DNA from 2 places in the Clostridium ljungdahlii DSM 13528 genome. Region 1 is predicted to be linked to the other one. Evidence: predicted binding sites of a transcription regulator. Region 1 holds the regulator's gene; the other holds the start of a gene.

Region 1 (8,469 bases):
TCCATCTTCATTTATTTCTTCTATTTTAAATCCTGTTTTATTTAATTTATCAACTACTTCTTCTTTTCTTTCTAATATTATACCGGAGCATATAAAAACTCCTCCTGGAAGCATAAAATCCTTAACTCCATCAGCTAAAAAAATTATAACATCTGCAATTATATTGGCAACTACAATATTCGCCTTGCCTTTAACTACATCCATAAGATCTCCGTGAAGTATATTCACATTTTTAATATGATTATATCCAACATTTGTTGACGCAGATTTTACAGCTACAGGATCCAAATCCACTCCTGTAACTTCTTTTGCTCCAAGTTTTGAAGAAGTTATTGCTAGTATACCTGAACCAGTTCCTATGTCAAATACAGTATATTCAGGTTTAATATATTTTTCTAATGCCTTTATGCACATTTTTGTAGTTTCATGAGTACCAGTACCAAAAGCCATACCTGGATCAAGTTCTACTATTATATCATCTTTTTCTGCTTCATAATTCTCCCATATTGGTTTTACTACTATATGTTTTCCAACTTTATAAGGCTTATAATATTCTTTCCACTTATTCTCCCAGTCTTCTTCATTTACTTTAGATACCGTAATTAAACCTTTTCCTTTATCTATACCAAAACTTTCTAAGTTATTTATACTATCTTTTATGTATTTCAAATATCCATTTAAGTTCTTATCCTGCTTATAATATCCTTTTACTACTGCCGTTCCATCTTTTATTTTAAGCAAGCTCTCATCAAAATAATCCCAATCTTCTGGATGCTTTTTCTTAAATTCTACATCCTGAGAATCTTCTATAGATACACCTTTAACTTCAGTATTGTAAAGTATTCCTGAAACTGCCTCTACTGCCTCGCTGCTAGTAGTAATTGAGACTTCTATCCATTCTTTGTCCATAGGTTTCCTCCTATACAAAATTTTATGCTATAGATTTTCTAGATTGAAAGTTGACTTATACCAAATTATGTAATGACAAATTTCATCACATAAAGAACTTTAATAAATTTAAACTTCAATTGGAAATTCTATATATAAATAATTAACTCTACAATTAAACTTATCCAAACTGCCAGTTCGATTTAAATGCTAAAGTTATAAATCCAGCTAAGATTTATAATTAACAATTTTGAGTAATTATAGACTTAACTTTAGACTTTACGATCTATAGGTTTTCTACCCTAAAAATCAACTTATACGCAGGCATATTTTTACAATAATGAAGCTCTTTTAAATATTTTGTATATAAGGCTTAGGGAAAAATTTTTGAAAAACTTAGAATTTTTGAATTGTTTGAGGCACGAGTTTTCAAAAATTCTAAATATTTTTCAAAAATTTTTTCTTAGCCTTATCAAAATATTTAACGAGCTGAAGGTTGTAAAAAATATCCGAAGTATAAGTTTATTTTTTGCTTAGAAACTCTATAATTCCATGTACTTAGTGATTTTATTTATATTAGTGGTGATGTTTAAGTTTATCAAAGATAGATTTTTTTCCACTTTCTCCTGCAGGTACTTCTCCACTTGCCTCCATAAGCATTATAATGGCTTCTCTCTGCTTTTCATTTAAATCCTTAGGTACATCAACAATTACATTTACATATTGGTCACCTCTACCATGACCATTAACCCTAGGGACACCCTTGCCTTTAAGTCTAAACACAGTTCCTGATTGAGTTCCTGATGGTACATCATACTTTACATCCCCATCTATAGTTGCAACTTTTAAACTAGTTCCAAGGGAAGCTTTACCAAAGCTTATATGTGTATCTGTATATATATCAAATCCCTTTCTCTTAAACTTAGAATGAGGTGAAACCCTTATATTTACATAAAGATCTCCTGACTGTCCACCGTTCTTGCCACTTTCTCCTTGTCCCCTTAATGGAATTATATTTCCATTATCTACTCCTGCTGGAACCTTCACTTTTATCTTTCTATGTTTTCTTACTGCACCTTTTCCTCTGCATTCTGGACAAGGATCTTTTATTATAGTTCCTCTTCCACCACATTTATCACAAGTGCTCATACTTACAAAGCTTCCAAGAGGCGTATTCCTCTGAGTTCTCATCTGTCCTGTTCCACCGCATTTATCACAAGTATGGGGATGTGTTCCTTTTTTAGCTCCTGTTCCACCACAAGCCTCACATTTTTCATTTCTAGCTATATTTATTTCCTTTTCCACTCCAAAAACAGCTTCTTCAAAAGTTAAATTTAGAGTATATTCAAGATCTGCTCCTTTTTGTGGTGCATTTCTTCTTCTGCTGCTAGAGCCAAATCCGCCTCCACCACCAAAGAAAGAATCGAATATATCTCCAAAGCCTCCCATGTCTGAAAAATCAAAACCTCCAAAGCCTCCAAAGCCTGCATCACCGCCGCCATTGAAGTCAGTTGTTCCAAACTGATCATATTGTGCCTTTTTCTGAGGATCTGAGAGTACTTGATAGGCTTCATTTATTTCCTTAAATTTTTCTTCAGCTTTTTTATCATTGGGGTTCCTATCTGGGTGGTATTTCAATGCTAATTTTCTAAATGCTTTTTTTATATCTCCATCACTTGCACCTTTTTCAAGTCCAAGTACTTCATAATAGTCCTTCTGTGCCATTTTTTACTTTTCACCACCTAAAATATTTTCATTAAACTAAAATTTAAGTTCTAATTTCTGTAACTCCTTCTCCCTTCGGTCGAATGAGTAAGTGATTAACACCAAATCGAAGATTTGGGTTCTAATTTTTGTAACTCCTTTTCCCTTCGGTCAAATGAGTAAGTGATTCACGCCAAATCGGAGATTTGGGTTCTCTACTTAAATTAAGGGAAGAGTATAAAAACTCATCCCTTAACTATTACCATTATACACACTTATTATATAATCGTGAAGAGGAAATATTATTTATCATCATCTACTTTGTAATCCGCATCAACTACATTATCATCTTTTTTTTCTGATGCACCTTGAGAACCTGCTCCTGCCCCTGGATTTTGTCCTGCTCCCATATTTGGATCTGCTCCTGGATTTTGTCCTGCTTGAGCATTCTGACTATATATTTTAGATGTAATTCCATAGAAAGTTTGAGTTAAATCTTCAGTAGCTTTCTTTATTGCCTCTAAATCTTCTCCATCTTTTATCTTCTTTAAAGCTTCAATTTTTTCCTCTACAGTTTTCTTATCTTCAGCTGATACTTTATCTCCTAAGTCCTTTAATGTCTTTTCTGTCTGATATACAGATTGATCTGCATTATTTTTTATGTCTATGGATTCTTTTCTCTTTTTATCCTGTTCTTCAAACTTTTTAGCTTCATCTACTGCCTTGTTTATTTCATCATCGCTTAAATTAGTTGAAGCTGTAATTGTTATATTAGCTTCTTTTCCTGTTCCTTTATCTTTAGCAGATACATTTACTATACCGTTGGCATCTATGTCAAATGTAACTTCAATTTGAGGAATTCCCCTTGGAGCTGGAGCTATTCCTGAAAGCGTAAATCTTCCAAGAGTTTTATTATCAGCAGCCATCTTTCTTTCACCTTGAACTACATGAATTTCAACTGAAGTCTGGCCATCTGCTGCAGTTGAAAATACCTGACTCTTCTTAGTTGGTACTGTAGTATTTCTATCAATAAGTGGAGTGGCAACTCCTCCTAAAGTTTCAATTCCAAGTGTAAGAGGTGTAACATCAAGGAGTAATACGTCTTTTACATCTCCAGTTAAAACTCCGGCCTGAATTGCAGCCCCTACAGCTACACATTCATCAGGGTTAACTCCCTTTGATGGATCTTTACCAGTAAAATTCTTAACTGCTTCCTGAACAGCTGGTATTCTTGTAGAACCACCAACTAATATGATCTTATTTATATCATTTATTGTAAGTCCTGCATCATTTAATGCTTTTCTCATAGGTTCAATTGTTCTTTCAACTAGATCTTGAGTCAACTCATTAAATTTTGCTCTTGTCAAATTCATATCTATATGTTTTGGACCAGTTGCATCTGCTGTAATAAATGGTAAGTTTATATTTGTTTGAGTAGATGCCGAAAGTTCAATTTTTGCTTTTTCAGCTGCTTCCTTTAATCTTTGAAGTGCCATTTTGTCATTTCTTAAATCTATACCATTCTTAGCTTTGAAATCTTCTGCTATATAGTCCATAACTTTCTGGTCAAAGTCATCTCCACCTAGATGAGTATCACCATTTGTAGCTTTAACTTCAAATACTCCATCTCCAAGTTCTAGTATGGATACATCAAAAGTACCTCCACCTAAGTCATATACAAATATCTTTTGACTTGTATCAGTTTTATCAAGTCCATAAGCAAGTGATGCAGCTGTTGGTTCATTTATTATTCTACGTACATTTAATCCTGCAATCTTACCTGCATCTTTAGTTGCCTGTCTCTGACTATCGTTAAAATATGCTGGTACTGTTATAACTGCTTCAGTTACAGTTTCTCCTAAATAAGCTTCAGCATCTGCTTTTATTTTTTGGAGTATCATCGCAGATATCTCCTGTGGTGTATAATCTTTTCCATCTATATTTACTTTATGGTCTGTTCCCATTTGCCTTTTTATTGACATTATTGTCTTATCAGGATTTGTTATTGCCTGTCTTTTGGCAACTTGACCTACCAATCTTTCTCCATTTGCCTGGAATGATACTACTGATGGAGTTGTTCTTGCTCCTTCTGAATTTGCTATAACTGCAGGATCTCCACCTTCCATAACTGCAACACATGAATTAGTTGTTCCTAAATCAATACCTATTATTTTTGACATATTAACTTACCTCCTAAATTTAACTGCGTTAAAATTATCTTACATATATTTAATTCAAACAAATTTAATTTGTATGTTTTAAACTTAATTTGCTACTTTAACCATGCTGTATCTGATTATTTTGTCTTCTCTTTTGTATCCTTTTTGCAACACTTCTACTATAGAATTTTTATCATATTTATCATCTTCTATATGCATAACTGCATTATGTAGATTTGGATCAAATTCTCCTTCGCAAGGAATTTCCTCTACATTTAATTTTGAAAGGGCATTATTAAATTGTTTCATTGTCATCTCTATACCTTTTTTCAAATCTTCTGCATTTCCTTCTACATTTACTGCCCTTTCCAGGTTATCTAACACTGGTAAAACTTCTTTTAATATATCCTTACAAGCATCGGAATAAATATTGTCCTTCTCTTTAACAGTTCTTTTTCTAAAGTTATCATACTCTGCCATAACCCTTGCAAGTCTATCTTTAATAGAATCCAATTCATTTATGGCCTTTTTATTTTCATCTTTTAATTTTGAATTTTCTTTTTTTAATTCTCCTAGCAAACTTATCTCTTTATCTTCTTTATCTTCTTTATCTTCTTTATCTTCTGTTTCTTCTACTTCTTCTTCTGAATTATCCTCTGTGCTTTCATTTACACTTTCATTATCTTTATCTTTTTTTTCATTTTCTGAATCATTTTCACATTCTTCATTAAGGTCTTTTTCATTATCACCTTTATCCTTTAACATTTAGATACTTCCTCCAATCTAACATTTATACCTATTTTACAAAATTCATTCTATTTTTCATCAGAATAGGCATTACTTAAAATATAATTCATTTCCTTTACTACATTTGCAAGTATTGATATGACTTTAGAATAAGGTATCCTTGTAGGTCCTATGACTCCAATTTCACCTATAGGTCTTTCATTCAAACTATAAACAGCAGATACAACGCTGCAATCTTCTGCACCTTCTGTATAATTTTCTTTACCAATTTTTACTGAAATATTTGAATTACTGTTCAGTAAGCTGCTAACTTTATCTTTATTATCCATCATAGATAAAAATTCTCTTGCCTTTTCTATATCCTTATATTCCGGATAATTAAAAATATTTGTAGCCCCTTGAGTATATATATTTGAATTATCTACACTATTTAAGCTATCATACAATGCAGAAATTATATTATTGAATATATCTTCATATCCTTGGAAATCATTTTTTAAATTATTTATAACTTCTAAATTTATTTGTTCAGCACTTAAATTCTTTAATCTGACGTTTAGCATATTACTTAATTTAACAAGAATATCATCTGAAATAGTTTTTCCTACCTTTATCAAATTGTTCTTTATAATACCACTATCAATTATAAGTACTAATAATATATTGGTGCTTGATTCAATGTTTATTAACTGTATATGCTTTATATAACCTCTTTTAACTGAAGGTGCTCTAACTATAGAAGTAAGTTTGGTAAGCTCCGATAAAAGACAAACAGCCTGCTTTAATATTTTATCAACCTCAAATAAAGCTGCATCTATAATCTGTGATTTTATTATATACATTTCTTCTTGGCTCAAATTTGGTATATGCATCAATTTGTCAACATACAACCTGTATCCATTATTGGAAGGTATCCTTCCTGAAGAACTGTGAAGTTGTTCTAAATAACCCATTTCCTCCAGATCCGCCATTTCATTTCTTATAGTAGCTGAACTTACACCTAAATTGTATTTTTTAGCTATGGTTCTGGATCCAACAGGCTCCGCAGTGTTTATATAATCATTTACTATTGCCTGAAGTATTTTTATTTTTCTTTCATCCATTTCCATAATATCACCTCTTTATTAGCACTCATTGTTGTTGAGTGCTAATTGCTATGATTAAAAAATATCACTCATAATTTTTTTTGTCAATACTATATAACTATATTATTAAGGTAAATAATATGTTTTTTATAATTTAAAATAGAATTAATTAAGGTTTCTCACATTTACTTAAGATATCTAACTCACTTAAAATTATGTCAATATAAAATCACACATTACACTGTTAGATACTTCTATTCCTCTTTTGCTTAAGTACAGCTTATGTCCCTCTTTTATTAAAATACCCATCTTTATGTACTTTTCAATTACATCCCCATATACAGAATAAATATCCTTGTTAAATCTTCTATAGAAATCTTCTGTAGAAATTCCATCTATTTTTCTAAGACCCATAAACACAAATTCCTCCATACTGTCACAGATAGAATTTTTATGTTTATCTAATCTTAAAAACTGGTTCAAATTTCCCTGTAAAATATATTCTTCTATATTTTTGGTATTTCTATACCTGTACCCATCTACATAAGAATGGGCACCTGCCCCACAACCTATATACTCCTCCATATCCCAATAAATTAAATTATGCTTGCATTTTCTATCTTTTTTTGAAAAATTGGATATTTCATATTGTTCATATCCCATTTTAGACAAAAAATCAAGTGTGAAATAATACATCTGTCTTTCTTCTTCTTCTCCAGGCAAATTCAAGCTTTTTGACTGATGTGCATTGTAAAATGGAGTACCTTTTTCCACTATAAGACTATAACAAGATATATGTTCTGGATTCAACTTAACTACATTTTGCAGTGATTCTTTCCAATCTTTTATTGTCTGACCTGGAAGTCCAAACATAAGATCTATGTTTATATTTGAAAATCCAAATTTTCTTGCCATATCATATGTCTTTAAAAAATCTTCTAAAGTATGAATTCTACCTATACATTTAAGTATAGAATTCTGCCAAGCCTGAAGACCTATACTGAGTCTATTTACTCCCATCTTCCTTAAAACTTTGAATTTGTCTTCTGTAAATGTACCCGGATTTCCTTCTACTGTAAATTCTAAATTATCTTCTGTATTTATTTTCTTTAATACCTCATATATGTTATTCCAGGATTCTAATGATAAATAGGTGGGAGTCCCCCCACCTATAAATATAGTTCTTATTTTTCTATCTCCTACAGATTCTATATCTCTAGCTAGTGCTTTTGTATAACTTACCATAAGTTTTTCTTTTCCACTATAAGATGGGAAATCACAATAAAGGCACTTTTTTTTACAGAAGGGTATGTGTATATATAGAGCCACAGCCTTTTTAACATCTATATTTTTACCTTGCATAAAACCACTTCCAAACTCCTACTCTCTTAACAAATTTCCTGTTATATACTAATCCTCAGTTTTAAGTATGGCCATGAATGCTTCCTGAGGGATTTCTACGGAGCCAACCTGCCTCATTCTCTTCTTTCCTTCTTTTTGTTTTTCAAGGAGTTTTTTCTTTCTTGATATATCTCCTCCATAACATTTTGCAAGTACATCTTTTCTCATAGCCTTAACTGTTTCCCTTGCTATAATTTTTCCACCTATCGCTGCCTGTATTGGTATTTCAAAAAGCTGCCTTGGAATTATTTCCTTTAATCTTTCTGCTATACCTCTTCCTCTTTCATAAGCTCTCTCTTCTGGAACTATCATGGACAGTGCATCTACCACTTCTCCATTTAAAAGTATGTCAAGCTTTACTAATTCAGCAGCCTTATATCCTTTTAACTCATAGTCAAGTGAAGCATAACCTCTTGTTCTAGATTTTAATACATCAAAGAAGTCATATATTATTTCATTTAGTGGAATTTCATAATTTAAAGAAA
Region 2 (8,469 bases), 1.5 Mb from region 1:
ATGAATTCTTTAAGCTAAAAAATTCATTTGTTAGAAAATAAATTTAAATCATAAATATTTAGAAAAAATGATCAATATTTATGAATATAGTTTATATTTTTAACATATTGTAATTGTTTTCTTGTGCAATTTTCATAATTATATGATATAATTATATAGGTTTATATTAGGTCAAATATGAGTTGAGAAAGGGGCAAAAAGCCGTTTAATCAGATGTATCTTATTGGGGGGTATTTACTGATGCTGTAGGGTGAATTTCATCCGAATTTACGCCCTTGGAGTGGAAGACCGAACGAAAGTAGCTAATTAGCAAAATCGAACACTATGAAAAGGGAAATGGGCATAGATTTTATGATTTATGTACTAAAAAAATGGCATAAAAGTATGTACAAGATTGTTAACAAAAAAAAGTTATCACCAAACATATTCTTAATGGATATTGAGGCACCAAGAGTTGCAAAGTCCTGTTTACCAGGACAATTTATCATAGTCAAAATGGATGATAAAGGGGAAAGAATACCTCTTACTATCTGTGATTATGATGCAGAAAAAGGAACTGTTACTATTGTATTTCAGACATTAGGAGCTTCAACTAAAAAAATGGCTAAATATGAAGTGGGAGAATATTTTGAAGATTTTGTTGGACCACTTGGACATTGCTCAGAACTTGTAGAGATGGATCTTAAAGAACTTAAGAAGAAAAATATAATGTTTGTAGCAGGTGGAGTAGGTACTGCACCAGTTTATCCACAGGTAAAATGGCTTCATGAACATGGAGTTGCTGCAGATGTTATAGTTGGATGTAAATCAAAAGATCTTTTATTATTTGAAGATGAATTGAAACCAATTTGTGGAAATTTATATATAGCAACGGATGATGGAAGTTATGGATATAAGGGTTTTGTTACGGATCTTTTAAAAGAGATTATTGACAAGAAAGATAAAGAGTACGATTGTGTAGTTGCCATAGGGCCTATGATAATGATGAAGTTTATAACTCAAGTTACGAAACAATACGGAATTAAAACAATAGTAAGTTTAAATACTATAATGGTAGATGGAACTGGAATGTGCGGAGCTTGTAGGGTTACTGTAGGTGGAGAATTAAAATTTGCCTGTGTAGATGGTCCTGAATTTGATGGACATCTTGTAAATTTTGACGAAGCTATGAGAAGACAGGCTATGTATAAAACTGAAGAAGGAAAGAAACTTCTTAAAGAAGAAGAAGGGGACACCTTTGATAGAAAAGGCTGTGAATGCCACAAGGAAGATAAAGCTGATAGAATGAAAAGAGTACCTATAAAGGAACAAGATCCAAAGGTTAGAGCTACTAATTTTGATGAAGTTTGCTTGGGATACACTGAAGAAGAAGCTGTAAAAGAAGCTTCAAGATGCTTGAATTGTAAAAAGCCTATGTGTGTTACCCAGTGCCCTGTTACAATAACTATACCTAAGTTTATTGAACAGGTAAAAAATAGAAACTTTGAAGAAGCTGCTAAAATAATAGCAGAATCAAGTGCACTTCCTGCTGTATGTGGAAGAGTATGTCCTCAGGAAACTCAGTGCGAAGGAAAATGTGTACTTGGCAAAAAAGGTGATGCTGTTGCTATAGGTAAGCTAGAAAGATTTGTAGCAGATTGGTCAAGAAAGAATAATATCGATTTATCTAAGACTTTACCTAAAAACGGCAAAAAAGTAGCTGTTATAGGAAGTGGTCCTTCAGGACTTACTTGCGCAGGAGATTTAGCAAAACTTGGATATGATGTTACTATATTTGAAGCACTTCATGAAGCAGGAGGGGTACTTGTATATGGTATTCCAGAATTCAGACTTCCAAAGGACAGTGTAGTAAAACATGAAGTTGAAAATGTAAAGAAGTTAGGAGTAAAAATAGAGACAGATGTAATAATTGGGAGAACTGTTACAATAGATGAACTTATAGAGAAAGAAAAATTTGATGCTGTATTTATAGGCTCAGGAGCAGGACTACCAAGATTCATGGGAATACCTGGAGAAAACTTAAATGGAGTATTCTCTGCGAATGAATTCTTAACAAGAAGTAATTTAATGAAAGCATATAGGGATGATTATGCAACTCCTATAAAAGCAGGCAAAAAAGTAGCTGTAGTAGGAGGCGGAAACGTAGCTATGGACTCTGCGAGGACGGCTCTAAGGCTTGGAGCAGAAGTATACATAGTATACAGAAGATCTGAAGCAGAACTTCCAGCAAGAGCAGAGGAAGTACACCATGCAAAAGAAGAAGGAATTAAATTCAATCTTTTAACTAATCCTGTAGAAATATTAGGGGATGAAAAAGGTTGGGTTAAAGGAATACGCTGCATTAAGATGGAACTAGGAGAACCAGATGCATCTGGAAGAAGAAAACCAGTTGCAATAAAGGGTTCGGAATTTGATTTAGATGTAGATACTGTAATTATGGCTCTTGGTACTTCACCAAATCCACTTATATCAACTACAACAAAAGGACTTGAAATGAATAAGCGTAAATGCTTAATAGCAGAAGAAGAGACTGGACTCACTACAAGGGAAGGAATATATGCAGGTGGAGATGCAGTAACAGGTGCTGCTACTGTAATACTTGCAATGGGTGCTGGTAAAAAAGCTGCTAAGGCTATAGATGAATATCTGAAAAAATAATTATATATTGAATAAAGAAGCTGTATCAGATTTCTGGTACAGCTTTTTTAATATTGATTGAAAATTATCTTAATAAAATGGTATACTATCAGAAATAAGTATACGATTTTGGTAAAAATTTTACGGAGAAAAGGAAGTATAATATGGATTTTAATTATGTAGAGGATTTTGAAAATGGAATTATAATAAAAAATGTTCGAAATTTTGAATTAGCTCATATATTTGAATGTGGGCAGTGTTTTAGATGGCATAGAGAAGAAAATGGTAACTATATAGGTGTAAGTTTTGGAAAAGTAATAGAGGTAGAAAAAAAGGGAGAGGATGTGATTTTATATAACACATCTCAGCAAGATTTTAAGGAAATTTGGGCAGAGTATTTTGATTTGTATAGGGACTACAATGAAATAAAAAATATACTTAGTAAAGATCCTGTTTTAAAGAAAGCTATAGAATTTGGAGAAGGAATCAGATTATTAAAGCAGGATCCCTTTGAATTGATAGTTTCTTTTATAATATCTGCTAATAATAGAATTCCAATGATACAGAGGGCTATAAAAAATATAAGTGAAAAATGGGGAGAGCCTTTAGAATATAAAAATAAAATTTATTACAGTTTTCCTAAAATAGATAAATTAAAGGAAGCCACTTTAGAAGAACTTGCTTCTTGTGGAACTGGTTTTAGAAATAAATATATAAAAGATACTGTATCAAAGATTTATTATAATGGAACTAAAACTAAAGAAAATTACGATGAAAAATATGATATTAATTGGATTAAAGATCAAGAGGATGAGGTATGCCATAAAGAGCTTCAAAAATTTATGGGTATAGGTCCTAAAGTATCAGATTGCATTATGCTTTTCTCTATGCAGAAATATTCTGCATTTCCTGTAGATGTATGGGTTAAGAGAGCTATGAATTATTTTTATCTGGCACCAGATGTATCGCTAAAAAAGATAAGAGATTTTGGAATAAGCAAATTTGGCAAGTTGTCAGGATTTGCACAGCAGTATTTATTTTATTATGTTAGGGAAAATAATATAAAGTTATAGGATATATATTATAAATACTAAAAATTCAGCAAAAAATAACTATTCTTTATCTGTATTATTTTTAAATATAACCTGTTTTAATTTATTTATTAAAAATAAATTAAAGAAGTATTGGTATATAAAAAGAAATTATATAATAAAATATACTGTGTCTACTGTTACATTTTATATTTAAAACTGTTATAATAAAATAAACAGTTTATAAAGTGTAGCAGGAGGAAAACGTAAGATGAAAGATTTTGAAACACCCTTAAAAAAACTAAAGTATTTGGTGTTAAAGGAGGTTTCTTCTTTAACAAGAGAAAACAAATTAACTGAAAAAGAATTGAAAAAAATACCCTATAAAATAATTTGCGGTGATAAGGAAGAGTATAGATGTTGTGTGTATAAGGAAAGGGCTGTTGTATATGAGAGGGCTCTTTTGGCTTCAGGATTTGTTCCAACATATAATACTACATTGGACCTAAAGAAAATTGTAGATAGGGAATACATAATGTATGTACTTTCAGCTGCCTGTGATAAATGTCCTATATATAAATATCGTGTGACAGAGGCTTGCAGGGGATGTATACAGCATAAATGTATGGAAGTATGTCCGGCAAAAGCAATATCCAAGGTAGATGGAAGGGCTCATATAAATCAAGATATTTGCAAAGAGTGTGGTATGTGTAAAAAAGTATGTCCTTATAACGCCATTGCAGAAGTAATGAGGCCTTGTAAAAAGTCTTGTCCAACTGGAGCTTTGGAAATAAACTCAAAAAACAGGATGGCAATGATAGAAAAAGAAAAGTGCATTAATTGTGGTGCTTGCATGGCAGCATGCCCATTTGGAGCTGTATCAGATAGAAGCTATATTTCTGAGGTAACTAAGGCACTTATGGGTGAGAATAAAGTGTATGCAGTAGTAGCACCTGCTATAACAGGACAGTTTGGGTGCAAAGTTACAGTAGGTCAGGTAAAAGATGCATTTAAAAAAATAGGATTTGAAGATATATTGGAAGCAGCTTGTGGGGCTGATGCTGTAACTGTAAATGAAAGCAATGAATTTGTAGAGAGAATGAAAAATGGGGATAAATATATGACAAATTCATGCTGTCCTGGATTCATGGGTTACATTGAAAAGGAATTTCCAGGTGAAGTAGTAAAAATATCAGGTACGGTTTCACCAATGATTGCAGCAGCAAGAGCAATTAAAAATCAGGATAAAAATGCTGTAGTAGTTTTTGTAGGACCTTGCACTGCAAAAAAGTCAGAGATAACTAGAGAATCAATAAAAGGGGCAGTAGACTATGCTATGACTTTTGAAGAAATAGCAGCTTTGTTTGGTGCTTTTGATGTTGATCCAGAAAATTGTGAAGATGTGCCAATAGATGATGCCTCTGTGTATGGAAGAGGATTTGCACAAGGTGGAGGCCTTACAGCGGCTATAGAAAATTATATAGGAGAAGAGAAAATAGATATTCAATTTGATCCTGTAAAGGTAAGTGGAAAAGATGAGATAAAAAAAGCTATGACTTCGGCTAAAATTGGGAGACTTCCGGGTAATTTTATAGAGGGAATGATGTGTGAAGGTGGATGTATTGGGGGGCCGGCTACTATGATTTCTTCTATGAAAGCTAGAGGCCAATTGATTAAATTTAGTAAACAATCTCATAAAAAATCTGTGCTTTCTAATGAAAAACTTGAAGAATTTAAAGATGTAGACCTTGAAAGATAAACAGAGTTCTTGGCATGAGGTGGAGTTTTAACTCCACCTATTGATTTTTAAGTTAGAATACCGATATTGTTAAGTAAAATTTAATAAATTATACAAAAAATTATGATAAGATTTAAAGTATATAACAGAGCCAATTGAATATAATGAATACTAATTATATTAAACTAGGTGATATAGATTGAAAAAACTAAAAATAGTATTAAAGAAATATAGATCTTATATAGTGTTAGCAATTATATTGTTTATATTAATTGCAGTTGCATATGAATATTACAATAAATACATGTACATATTTAGAGATCCAAATAAAATAAAGAATTGGATTATGTCCTATGGCAAATATGGAGTAGTAGTATTTCTATTTATTCAATTTTTGCAGGTAGTTGCTTTTTTTATACCTGGAGAGATTGTCCAAATTGCAGGAGGATACATATATGGAACGTTGTTTGGAAGTATCATATCAATTTTAGGCATAACTTTTGGCAGCATAGCAGCTTACAGTATATCTAGAATTTATGGGAAGCCGCTTGTAAACAAAATAATATCTGACAAAGATTTAAAATTTTTTCGTAAAATGTTGAACTTAGGCAGCATAAACTTTATAGTATTTTTGTTATATGTAATTCCAGGAATACCTAAGGATGTTCTGGCTTATATATGTGGAATATCAAACATTAGCTTTAAACATTTTATATTTTATTCAACTTTAGGAAGGCTGCCTGGAGTAATTATTTCAGCATATTTTGGATCAAAAATATATACTGGAAATAAAATAGTTCTTATATTAATAGGAATCACAATGACACTTTTATTTGTAATAGGCGTGTTAAAGGGAGAAAAGATAATAGTTAAGATAACAAAAAATAAAACTTCAGAAGGCGATAAACAACTTTAATTGTATTGTTTATCGCTTTTTTAATAAATTTTAAGTATTTTGTATACATAAGGCCTAATTGGAAGATAATAATAGGTATGGTTTTACATATAAAGAATTTGTATATAAAGATATATATGAAATTAATAGTAATAAGGCGAAATAACTACATAATTAAAGTATAATCGATATTTTTACTGTAAAATAGGTTAATAACTGGTAAATTTAAATTTGAAAATATAAATACTATTCATTATTATAATAATTGTATTAGCACTCATAATTAATGAGTGCTAACAATGAAAGCTAAAAATTAATTTTAAATACATTTAAAATATTTTTAAGGAGGGGTTTATATGAAAATTAGACCACTTGGAGACAGAGTCGTAATTAAAAAATTAGAAGCTGAGGAAACTACAAAAAGCGGTATTGTTTTACCGGGAAGTGCTAAAGAAAAACCACAAGAAGCAGAAGTTGTGGCAGTAGGAATTGGTGGAACAGTAGATGGAAAAGAAGTTAAAATGGAAGTAAAAGTAGGAGATAAGGTATTATTCTCCAAATATGCTGGAAATGAAGTAAAAATAGATGCACAAGAGTACACTATTTTAAAACAAGATGACATATTAGCTATAATTGAGTAGTTAATAATTAATTCGAACAGAAAAAATAAGTATTTATATAACGGTTAATTGTAAGGAGGGTTTTTTATGGCAAAAAGTATTTTATTCGGTGAAGATGCAAGAAAATCAATGCAAGAAGGCGTAAACAAGTTAGCAAATGCAGTAAAAGTTACACTTGGACCTAAGGGAAGAAATGTAGTACTTGATAAGAAATTTGGTTCACCACTTATAACAAATGATGGTGTTACAATAGCAAAGGAAATAGAATTAGAAGATCCATATGAAAATATGGGAGCACAGCTTGTAAAAGAAGTTGCTACAAAGACAAATGATGTAGCAGGAGATGGAACAACTACAGCTACTTTACTTGCTCAAGCAATAATAAGAGAAGGATTAAAAAATGTTACAGCTGGAGCAAATCCAATGCTTATAAGACAAGGTATAAAGATAGCTGTAGATAAGGCTGTAGAAGAAATAAAGAAAATTTCAACAACTGTAAAAGGAAAAGAAGATATAGCAAGAATTGCAGCTATATCAGCTTCTGATGAAGAAATAGGTAAATTAATAGCTGATGCTATGGAAAAGGTAGGCAACGAAGGTGTCATAACTGTTGAAGAATCAAAAACTATGGGAACTGAATTAGACGTAGTTGAAGGTATGCAGTTTGACAGAGGTTATTTAAGCCCATATATGGTTACTGATTCAGAAAAAATGGAAGCTGCAATAGAAGATCCATATATATTAATAACAGACAAGAAGATATCAAATATTCAAGATATATTACCATTACTTGAGAAAATAGTTCAGCAGGGAAAGAAATTACTTATAATAGCTGAAGATGTAGAAGGAGAAGCACTTGCAACTTTAGTTGTAAATAAGTTAAGAGGAACATTTACTTGTGTAGCAGTAAAAGCACCTGGATTTGGTGATAGAAGAAAAGAAATGCTTCAGGATATAGCAATACTTACTGGAGGACAGGTAATATCAGAAGAATTAGGAAGAGATTTAAAAGAAGCTGAATTAGAAGATTTAGGAAGAGCTGAATCTGTAAAGATAGACAAAGAAAATACTACTATAGTAAATGGACGTGGAGATAAAAAAGCTATAGCAGATAGAGTATCACAGATTAAGGTTCAAATAGAAGAAACTACTTCAGATTTCGATAAAGAAAAACTTCAAGAAAGACTTGCAAAACTTGCAGGTGGAGTAGCTGTAGTAAAAGTTGGAGCAGCAACTGAAACTGAATTAAAAGAGAAAAAATTGAGAATAGAAGATGCACTTGCAGCTACAAAAGCAGGTGTTGAAGAAGGTATGGTACCAGGAGGCGGAACTGCTTATATAAATGCAATTCCAGAAGTTGAAAAATTAACTTCAGATGTACCAGATATAAAAGTTGGTATAGACATAATAAGAAAAGCATTAGAAGAGCCAATTAGGCAGATATCAAGCAATGCCGGCGTTGAAGGATCAGTAATAATTGAAAAAGTTAAAAATAGTGAAATTGGCGTTGGATATGATGCATTAAAAGGCGAATATGTAAACATGGTA

What was found. Region 1 encodes HrcA, which represses chaperone genes, less so after heat shock. Its sites were predicted from a motif close to TGTTAGCACTCNNNNNNNNNGAGTGCTAACA; they were not measured.
Region 2: groES (co-chaperone GroES) is a predicted target of HrcA. The motif match lies at 6,570-6,600, and genes of this name have one in related genera.

The regions. Positions count from the first base shown of each region.
Region 1 is NC_014328.1:880,356-888,824, reverse strand. It holds gene prmA (50S ribosomal protein L11 methyltransferase) at 1-909, opposite strand, end outside; gene dnaJ (molecular chaperone DnaJ) at 1,465-2,613, opposite strand; gene dnaK (molecular chaperone DnaK) at 2,895-4,772, opposite strand; gene grpE (nucleotide exchange factor GrpE) at 4,857-5,516, opposite strand; gene hrcA (heat-inducible transcriptional repressor HrcA) at 5,567-6,607, opposite strand; gene hemW (radical SAM family heme chaperone HemW) at 6,797-7,945, opposite strand; gene lepA (translation elongation factor 4) at 7,994-8,469, opposite strand, start outside.
Region 2 is NC_014328.1:4,031,404-4,039,872, reverse strand. It holds gene CLJU_RS18335 (bifunctional dihydroorotate dehydrogenase B NAD binding subunit/NADPH-dependent glutamate synthase) at 325-2,658, shown strand; gene CLJU_RS18330 (DNA-3-methyladenine glycosylase family protein) at 2,802-3,710, shown strand; gene CLJU_RS18325 (4Fe-4S dicluster domain-containing protein) at 3,940-5,427, shown strand; gene CLJU_RS18320 (TVP38/TMEM64 family protein) at 5,606-6,322, shown strand; gene groES (co-chaperone GroES) at 6,658-6,942, shown strand; gene groL (chaperonin GroEL) at 7,009-8,469, shown strand, end outside.